2 regions of the Nocardioides sp. NBC_00368 genome follow, and region 2 is predicted to be linked to the other one. Evidence: riboswitches for the same ligand, from Rfam matches in the RefSeq annotation. Region 2 holds a riboswitch; the other holds the start of a gene.

Region 1 (3,403 bases), 1.3 Mb from region 2:
GGTGGGAGACGTCGCCGCCGAACTCGCCCGGCTTCGCGTAGCCCAGCAGCGCGTTGAAGTTGGCGCCGTCGATGTAGACCTGACCACCGGCCTCGTGCACCAGGGAGCAGACCTCGGTGATGCCCTCCTCGTAGACCCCGTGGGTCGAGGGGTAGGTCACCATGATCGCGGCCACCTTCTCGCCGTGGTCGGCCAGCTTCGCGCGCAGGTCGTCCAGGTCGACGGTGCCGTCCTCGGCCGACTTCACGACCTGGACCTTCATGCCGGCCATCGCGGCGGAGGCGGCGTTGGTGCCGTGGGCCGAGGACGGCATCAGGCAGATGTCGCGGTGGCCCTGGCCCTGGGCGTCGAGGTAGCCGCGGATCGCCATCAGGCCGGCGAACTCGCCCTGCGAGCCGGCGTTCGGCTGGATGGAGACCTCGTCGTAGCCGGTCACCTCGGCCAGCCAGCCCTCCAGCTCACCGACGAGCCGCGCGTAGCCGGCGGCGTCCTCGGCGGGGACGAACGGGTGCAGGTCGGCGAAGCCGGGCAGCGAGATCGGCTCCATCTCGGTGGTCGCGTTGAGCTTCATCGTGCACGAGCCGAGCGGGATCATGCCCTTGTCGAGGGCGTAGTCGCGCGCGGAGAGCTTGTGCAGGTAACGCAGCATCTGGGTCTCGCTGTGGTGCGCGTTGAAGACCTCGTGGGTGAGGTAGTCGGTGGTGCGGACCAGGCCGTCGGGCAGCGCACTGGCCGTGGTGCGGTCGATCTCCTCGAGGTCCACGCCCGAGATGCCGAAGGCGTTGAGCACGGCCGAGAGGGTCGACCGCGTGGTCGCCTCGGAGGTCGAGATGCCGACGGTGTCCGCGTCCACGAGACGCAGATGTACGCCGAACCGACGCGCAGCGGTGACGACATCGGCCGCCCGCCCGGGCACGGTGACGCCCAGGGTGTCGAAGAACGTCTCCGAGACCAGCTGAAGCCCGGCCGAGCGGAGCGCGGCGGCCAGCACGGCGGCGTAGCGATGGGTGCGGGTCGCGATCGTCTTGAGCCCGGCGGGGCCGTGGTAGACGGCGTACATCGAAGCACCGACGGCCAGCAGCACCTGCGCGGTGCAGATGTTGGAGGTCGCCTTCTCCCGGCGGATGTGCTGCTCACGGGTCTGCAGGGCGAGCCGGTACGCAGGCCGCCCCTCGGCATCCACGGAGACGCCGACCAGGCGACCGGGCAGGTGACGCTCGATCCCCTCGTGGACGGCCATGTAGCCGGCGTGCGGGCCGCCGTAGAAGAGCGGGATGCCGAAGCGCTGGGTCGAGCCGACGACGACGTCGGCGCCGAGCGTGCCGGGCGCCTCCAGGACGGTCAGCGCGAGCAGGTCGGCTGCAACCACGGCGAGCGCGCCGCGCTCGTGGGCCGCGTCGATGATCGGCTTCAGGTCGGGCACACGGCCGGAGGCGCCGGGGTACTGCACCAGCACGCCGATCACGTCGCCCTCGGGAAGGCCCTGGGAGAGATCGGCCACGACGACCTCGAGGCCCATCGCCTCGGCGCGCACCTTGACGACCTCGATCGACTGCGGCAACGCGTCGGCGTCGATCACGAACGGTCCGGAACCCTTCCGGTTGGCCCGGTGCACCAGCGCCAGCGCCTCGGCGGCTGCGGTGCCCTCGTCCAGGAGCGACGAGTTGGCCACCGGAAGGCCGGCCAGGTCACCGACCATCGTCTGGAAGTTGATCAGCGCCTCGAGGCGACCCTGGGAGATCTCGGGCTGGTAGGGCGTGTAGGCGGTGTACCAGCTCGGGTCCTCGAGCACGTTGCGGCGGATCACCGGCGGCGTCACGGTGGCGTGGTAGCCCAGCCCGATCATCGCCTCGCCGGGCTTGTTGGACGCGGCGATCTCGCGGGCGAGCGACGCGACCTGCGCCTCGCTCAGCGCGGCGGGCAGGTCCAGCGACTCGACGGAACGGATCCCGGCCGGGACGGCCGCGTCCATCATCGCTGCTACCGAGTCGTAGCCGAGCCGCGCGAGCATGGTCGCCTCGTCGGCGGCCGAGAGCCCGACGTGGCGCTCCACGAACGGGGAGGCGGCATCGAGCTCGGACAAGGTGGGCGTGTCGGACACAGTGGCTCCTGAGGGCATCTAAGACAACTCGTAAGCCCTCCCCCTCTGTCACCGCGCCTTCGCCGCTTCAGAGTTGCCTGGTCCGCACAGTCGTGGGTGCCTGAGAGTTTCCGGGGAGGAATTGCCCCTTCGGCGCCCCAACGAGTTGGGGCTCTCCCGTGCGGGATGGTCAGCACCCCCAGCATAAACGACAGGGCCTCGAGGTCCCGCCTCTGCGGGACCTCGAGGCCCTGTTTCGAATGAGTCCTAGGTCACCCGGCGTTGCGGGCGGCGCGGCGGGCGGCCAGCTCGTCGGACGCCGAGGCGACCTGCTCGCCGTCCTCGGCGGTACGCTCGCTGGGCAGCTCGGAGAGGGTCCCCTCGATCTCGCGCCAGACACCGCCGATGGCGATGCCGAAGACGCCCTGCCCGCCCTGGAGCAGGTCGATGACCTCGTCGTTGCTGGTGCACTCGTAGACCGAGGCGCCGTCGCTCATCAGGGTGACGCGGGTCAGGTCATCGGTGCCCCGCTCACGCAGGTGGTGCACCGCGGCACGGATCTGCTGCAGCGAGATGCCGGCGTCGAGGAGTCGCTTGATGACCTTGAGGATCAGGATGTCGCGGAAGGAGTAGAGCCGCTGGGTGCCGGAGCCGGTGGCGCCGCGCACGCTCGGCTCGACGAGGCCGGTGCGTGCCCAGTAGTCCAGCTGGCGGTAGCTGATCCCGGCCGCGTTGCAGGCCGTCGGACCGCGGTAGCCGGTGTCGCTCGGCAGTGGCGAGACATCGTCGGTGAAGAGAAGGCCCTGCTCGTCGGCCTGCTCCGCCGCGCGTTGCGCGTCGTCGGCGCCGTGGCCGGGCTTCTGCTCGTGGTCGAACACGATGTCCTCCATCGTCTACTCCGTTGTGCGTAACTCCGCTCGGGGAATGAACGGCTGCGGCGGGGGGACCACACCGTTGGAGTTACAACAGAGACAACTACAAGGTAAGCGCCGCAAGGTCCCTGGTCAAAGAACCCCCTCCGGCGTGTCGCCCAGCCTAACCCTCATGTTGAGAATGAGGCTTTCGACCGCTGCCGGTCGCGATCAGAGCGGTCAGCGCCAGCACGACGGCTCCGACGAGAAGGCACGCCCGCATCCCGGGCAGGGTGAGGACCCCGCTCGCACCGGCACCCAGTCCCCCGAACACCGCGACCGAGATCGCGCCTCCCGTCTGTCGGAACGTGCTGAGCGCACCGGTCGCGACGCCCACCCGCGTGGGCTCGACGGCGTCGATCAGGTCGGCGGTGACGACGGTGATGGCCAGGGCACCACCGGTGGCGAGCGG
Region 2 (3,403 bases):
ACGCGCATCTCGAAGAGCCAGCCGGCGCCGAACGGGTCGCTGTTGATCAGCGCCGGGTCCTCGACGACGGCGGCGTTGACCTCCAGGATCTCGCCGTCGGCGGGCGCGAAGATGTCGCTGACCGACTTCGTCGACTCCAGCTCGCCGCAGCTCTCTCCCCCGGTGATCTTGGTGCCGACCTCGGGCAGCTCGACGAAGACGATGTCGCCCAGCGCCTCGGTGGCGAAGGCGGTGACGCCGATGCGGGCGACGTCGCCGCGGGTCTCGAGCCACTCGTGCTCGGCGGTGTAGGACAGGTGGGTCGGGTTGGTCATGGCGGTGCTCATTTCTTGGAGTAGAAGGGAAGGTCGACGATCTCGGCGTCCTCGCGGCTGCCGCGGACGTCGACCTGGACCTTGGTGCCAGCGGCGGCGAGATCGGGCCGGACGTACGCCATCGCGATCGGGTGGCCGAGGGTCGGCGACGGGGAGCCGCTGGTGACGACGCCGATCTCGTCGCCGGTGGCCGGGTCGACGACGGCGTAGCCGGCCCGCGGGGACCGGCGCCCGGTGGCCACCAGGCCGACGAGCATGCTCCGCGGGCCTTCGTCGCGACGCGTCGCCAGCGCCGCCTCCCCCACGAAGCCGTCGGGCTTGTCGAAGGAGACGACCCGGCCGAGGCCGGCCTCGAAGGGGGTCGTGTCGCGGTTCAGCTCGTGGCCGTAGAGCGGCATGCCCGCCTCGAGCCGGAGGGTGTCGCGGCAGGCGAGTCCGGCGGGCTGCAGCCCGTGCGGCGTACCGGCCTCGGTGAGAGCCTCCCAGATCGCGACGGCCGACGAGGGCGCGCAGTAGATCTCGAAGCCGTCCTCGCCGGTGTAGCCGGTGCGCGCGAGCAGGACGTCGGCCCCGGCGACGGTGCCGGCGTCGATGGCGTAATAGCGCAGGGAGTGGACGTCCAGGTCGGTCAGGGCCGCGACGATCGCCGCCGAGGCGGGGCCCTGGACCGCGATCAGCGCCCACTCCGCGGAGGCGTCGTGGACCGCGGCATCGAACCCCTGGGAACGCTCGGCCAGAGCCGGGGCGACCACGTGGACGTTGCTGGCGTTGGCGACGACCAGGTAGCGCTCCTGCTCGAGCCGGTAGACGACCAGGTCGTCGATGATGCCGCCGTCCTCGGCGCAGATCATCGAGTAGCGGGCGCGGCCGATGCCGATCGCCGACGGGCGACCGACCAGGGCGTGGTCGAGGGCTCGCCCGGCCTCGGGGCCGGTCACCTCGATCTCGCCCATGTGGCTGAGGTCGAAAAGCCCGGCGGCGGTGCGGACCGCGTGGTGCTCGGCGGTCTCCGAGCCGTAGCGCACCGGCATGTCCCAGCCGGCGAAGTCGGTGAACGAGGCGCCGAGCGCCTGGTGGATCTGGTGCAGAGGGGTAGGGACAGATGAGCTCATGTGTGCGGGAGGCTCCCTGGTGGTGGGTGCCCAAAGCGGCACCCGTGGACGGGTGACCTCCCCGCTCTGTCATCGCTACCTGAGAGCTTCACCGCCCGACGGGGGCGGTTTGCACCGTGGGTGCAGGATCGTCGGATCCTGACTTTCCAGAGGTCGCCTCACCACAGCGGTCATTTGGGCCTGAGAGATTCTGGGGAGGTTTGCTCCTTCGGCGCCTCACCCGGGATGGGCGAGGACTCTCCCGCTGCAGTTCGAACGGCGGATGTGAAGTTGTGCGGCAAACCTAGGTCTGGCCTCCCCGGCCGTCAAGATCTCGGCACCGCGACCCACTAACGGGAACTGTTCTCACCACCTTCTACGATGGCTCGGTGCCACCGACCAACGCCAGCACCCGGGTCCCCGTGGTCATCCTCACCGGCCATCTCGGTTCCGGGAAGACCACGCTGCTCAACCATCTGCTGCGCCAGCCCGGCGCTCGGGTAGGCGTGGTCGTCAACGACTTCGGCGACATCAACGTCGACGCCGGGCTCGTCACCGGCCAGGTCGACGAGCCGGCCTCGATCGCCGGCGGCTGCCTGTGCTGCCTGCCCGACGCCGGCGGCCTCGACGACGCCCTGGAGAAGCTGACCCACCCGCGGCTCGCGCTCGACGTCGTCATCGTCGAGGCCAGCGGGCTCGCCGAGCCCGGCACCTTGGCCAAGCTGGTGCGGTTCAGCGGCGTCGAGCGGGTACGCCGCGGTGGACTCATCGAGGTCGTCGACGCCTCCTCCTACTTCGACACCCTCGACGACGGCCGGGGCCCGGCACCGGTCCGGTTCGCGGCCGCCTCCCTGGTCGTCGTCAACAAGACCGACCTGGTGCCGTCCGCCGAGCGGGAGGAGACCCTGGCGCGGATCGAAGCGCGGGTGCGGGAGCACAATCCCGAGGTCCATGTGGCGTACGCAGTGGGCGGCCGCATCGACCCGCGGCTCGTCTACGACGCCGCCGTCCCCGAGGACCCGCCCGACGAGCTGCCGATCGCCGCGCTGATGCGCGAGGCGGCCTCCGACCACCACGCGCACCAGCACGCCGGGTCGGTGACCGTGACGACCCCAGGCACCATCGAGCCCGCCCGGCTGCTCGACCTTCTCGAGGACCCGCCCCCTACGGCGTACCGGATCAAGGGGACCGTCGCCGTCGCGACCGGACAGGGACCTCGCAGCTACCACGTGAACCTGGTCGGACGCAGCGCCCATGTCGCCGCAGCCAGGCGGACACCGGACGCGACGAGCGAGCTCGTGGCCATCGGCCTCGACCTCGAGACCGACTCGGTCCGCCAGCACCTCACCGACGCCCTCACCGAGGCCGAGCGGCCGAGCACCGAGGGCCTACGCCGGCTCCGGCAGCTGGTCCGCGTCAGTCTCTGACTCCGAGGTCCATCCTCGGACGCGGTGGACGGTCGCCGTCTTCGGGTGCGATCCGGACGGAGGCCCGACCTCGAAGAGGTCGATCATCAGGAACAGCGGGTACGTCGGCGCATGCGGCACGCGTCGTACGACGAGGCCCTCACAGCCGATGACGGTCTCGCGCCCGTCCCAGATCGCTGTCCAGGTGTGCGCCCGGGTCGCGTCGAACGGGACGGTGACCTCTGCCATGTCGGAGCTCAGGCGCGGATCGTGGTGCGCCTTGAGCCCGGAACGGGCGACCGTGGTCGCGCCGATCGCGTCCGCATCGATCTCGAAGATGCAGATCTCGCCGGAGTCCTCATCGGCCAGATGCTCGGTGCCGATCAGCCATGCCGCGAGCATGCAGCCGTCGTCCCGGCTCGCGGCGACGGTCACGTCCACGCGACCACGAGCGGGCGCGAACAGGAGCCGTTGCGGCGTCTCGGTCCGGACCAGGAGCCCGTCCTCCCGGTGACGGTGCGTACCTCGTGCGGAGCCGACCGGTCCCGAGTACGTCCCGGTCTGCAGGTTCGAGACCCGCAGGGGCGCGTCC

The links. Region 2 has a riboswitch for glycine ahead of gcvT (glycine cleavage system aminomethyltransferase GcvT). Riboswitches for the same ligand answer to the same signal wherever they lie in the genome.
Region 1: it holds a riboswitch for glycine, as region 2 does, so the genes downstream of both, gcvP (aminomethyl-transferring glycine dehydrogenase) here and gcvT (glycine cleavage system aminomethyltransferase GcvT) in region 2, are expected to answer to the same signal.

What each region holds. Positions count from the first base shown of each region.
Region 1 covers NZ_CP107970.1:1,423,358-1,426,760, forward strand. Annotated here, with positions in the region: gene gcvP (aminomethyl-transferring glycine dehydrogenase) at 1-2,119, opposite strand, end outside; glycine riboswitch at 2,179-2,270, opposite strand; gene OG984_RS06820 (MerR family transcriptional regulator) at 2,353-2,970, opposite strand; gene OG984_RS06825 (MFS transporter) at 3,116-3,403, opposite strand, start outside.
Region 2 covers NZ_CP107970.1:148,700-152,102, reverse strand. Annotated here, with positions in the region: gene gcvH (glycine cleavage system protein GcvH) at 1-314, opposite strand, end outside; gene gcvT (glycine cleavage system aminomethyltransferase GcvT) at 323-1,426, opposite strand; glycine riboswitch at 1,483-1,582, opposite strand; glycine riboswitch at 1,584-1,680, opposite strand; gene OG984_RS00650 (CobW family GTP-binding protein) at 1,795-2,832, shown strand; gene OG984_RS00645 (hypothetical protein) at 2,794-3,403, opposite strand, start outside.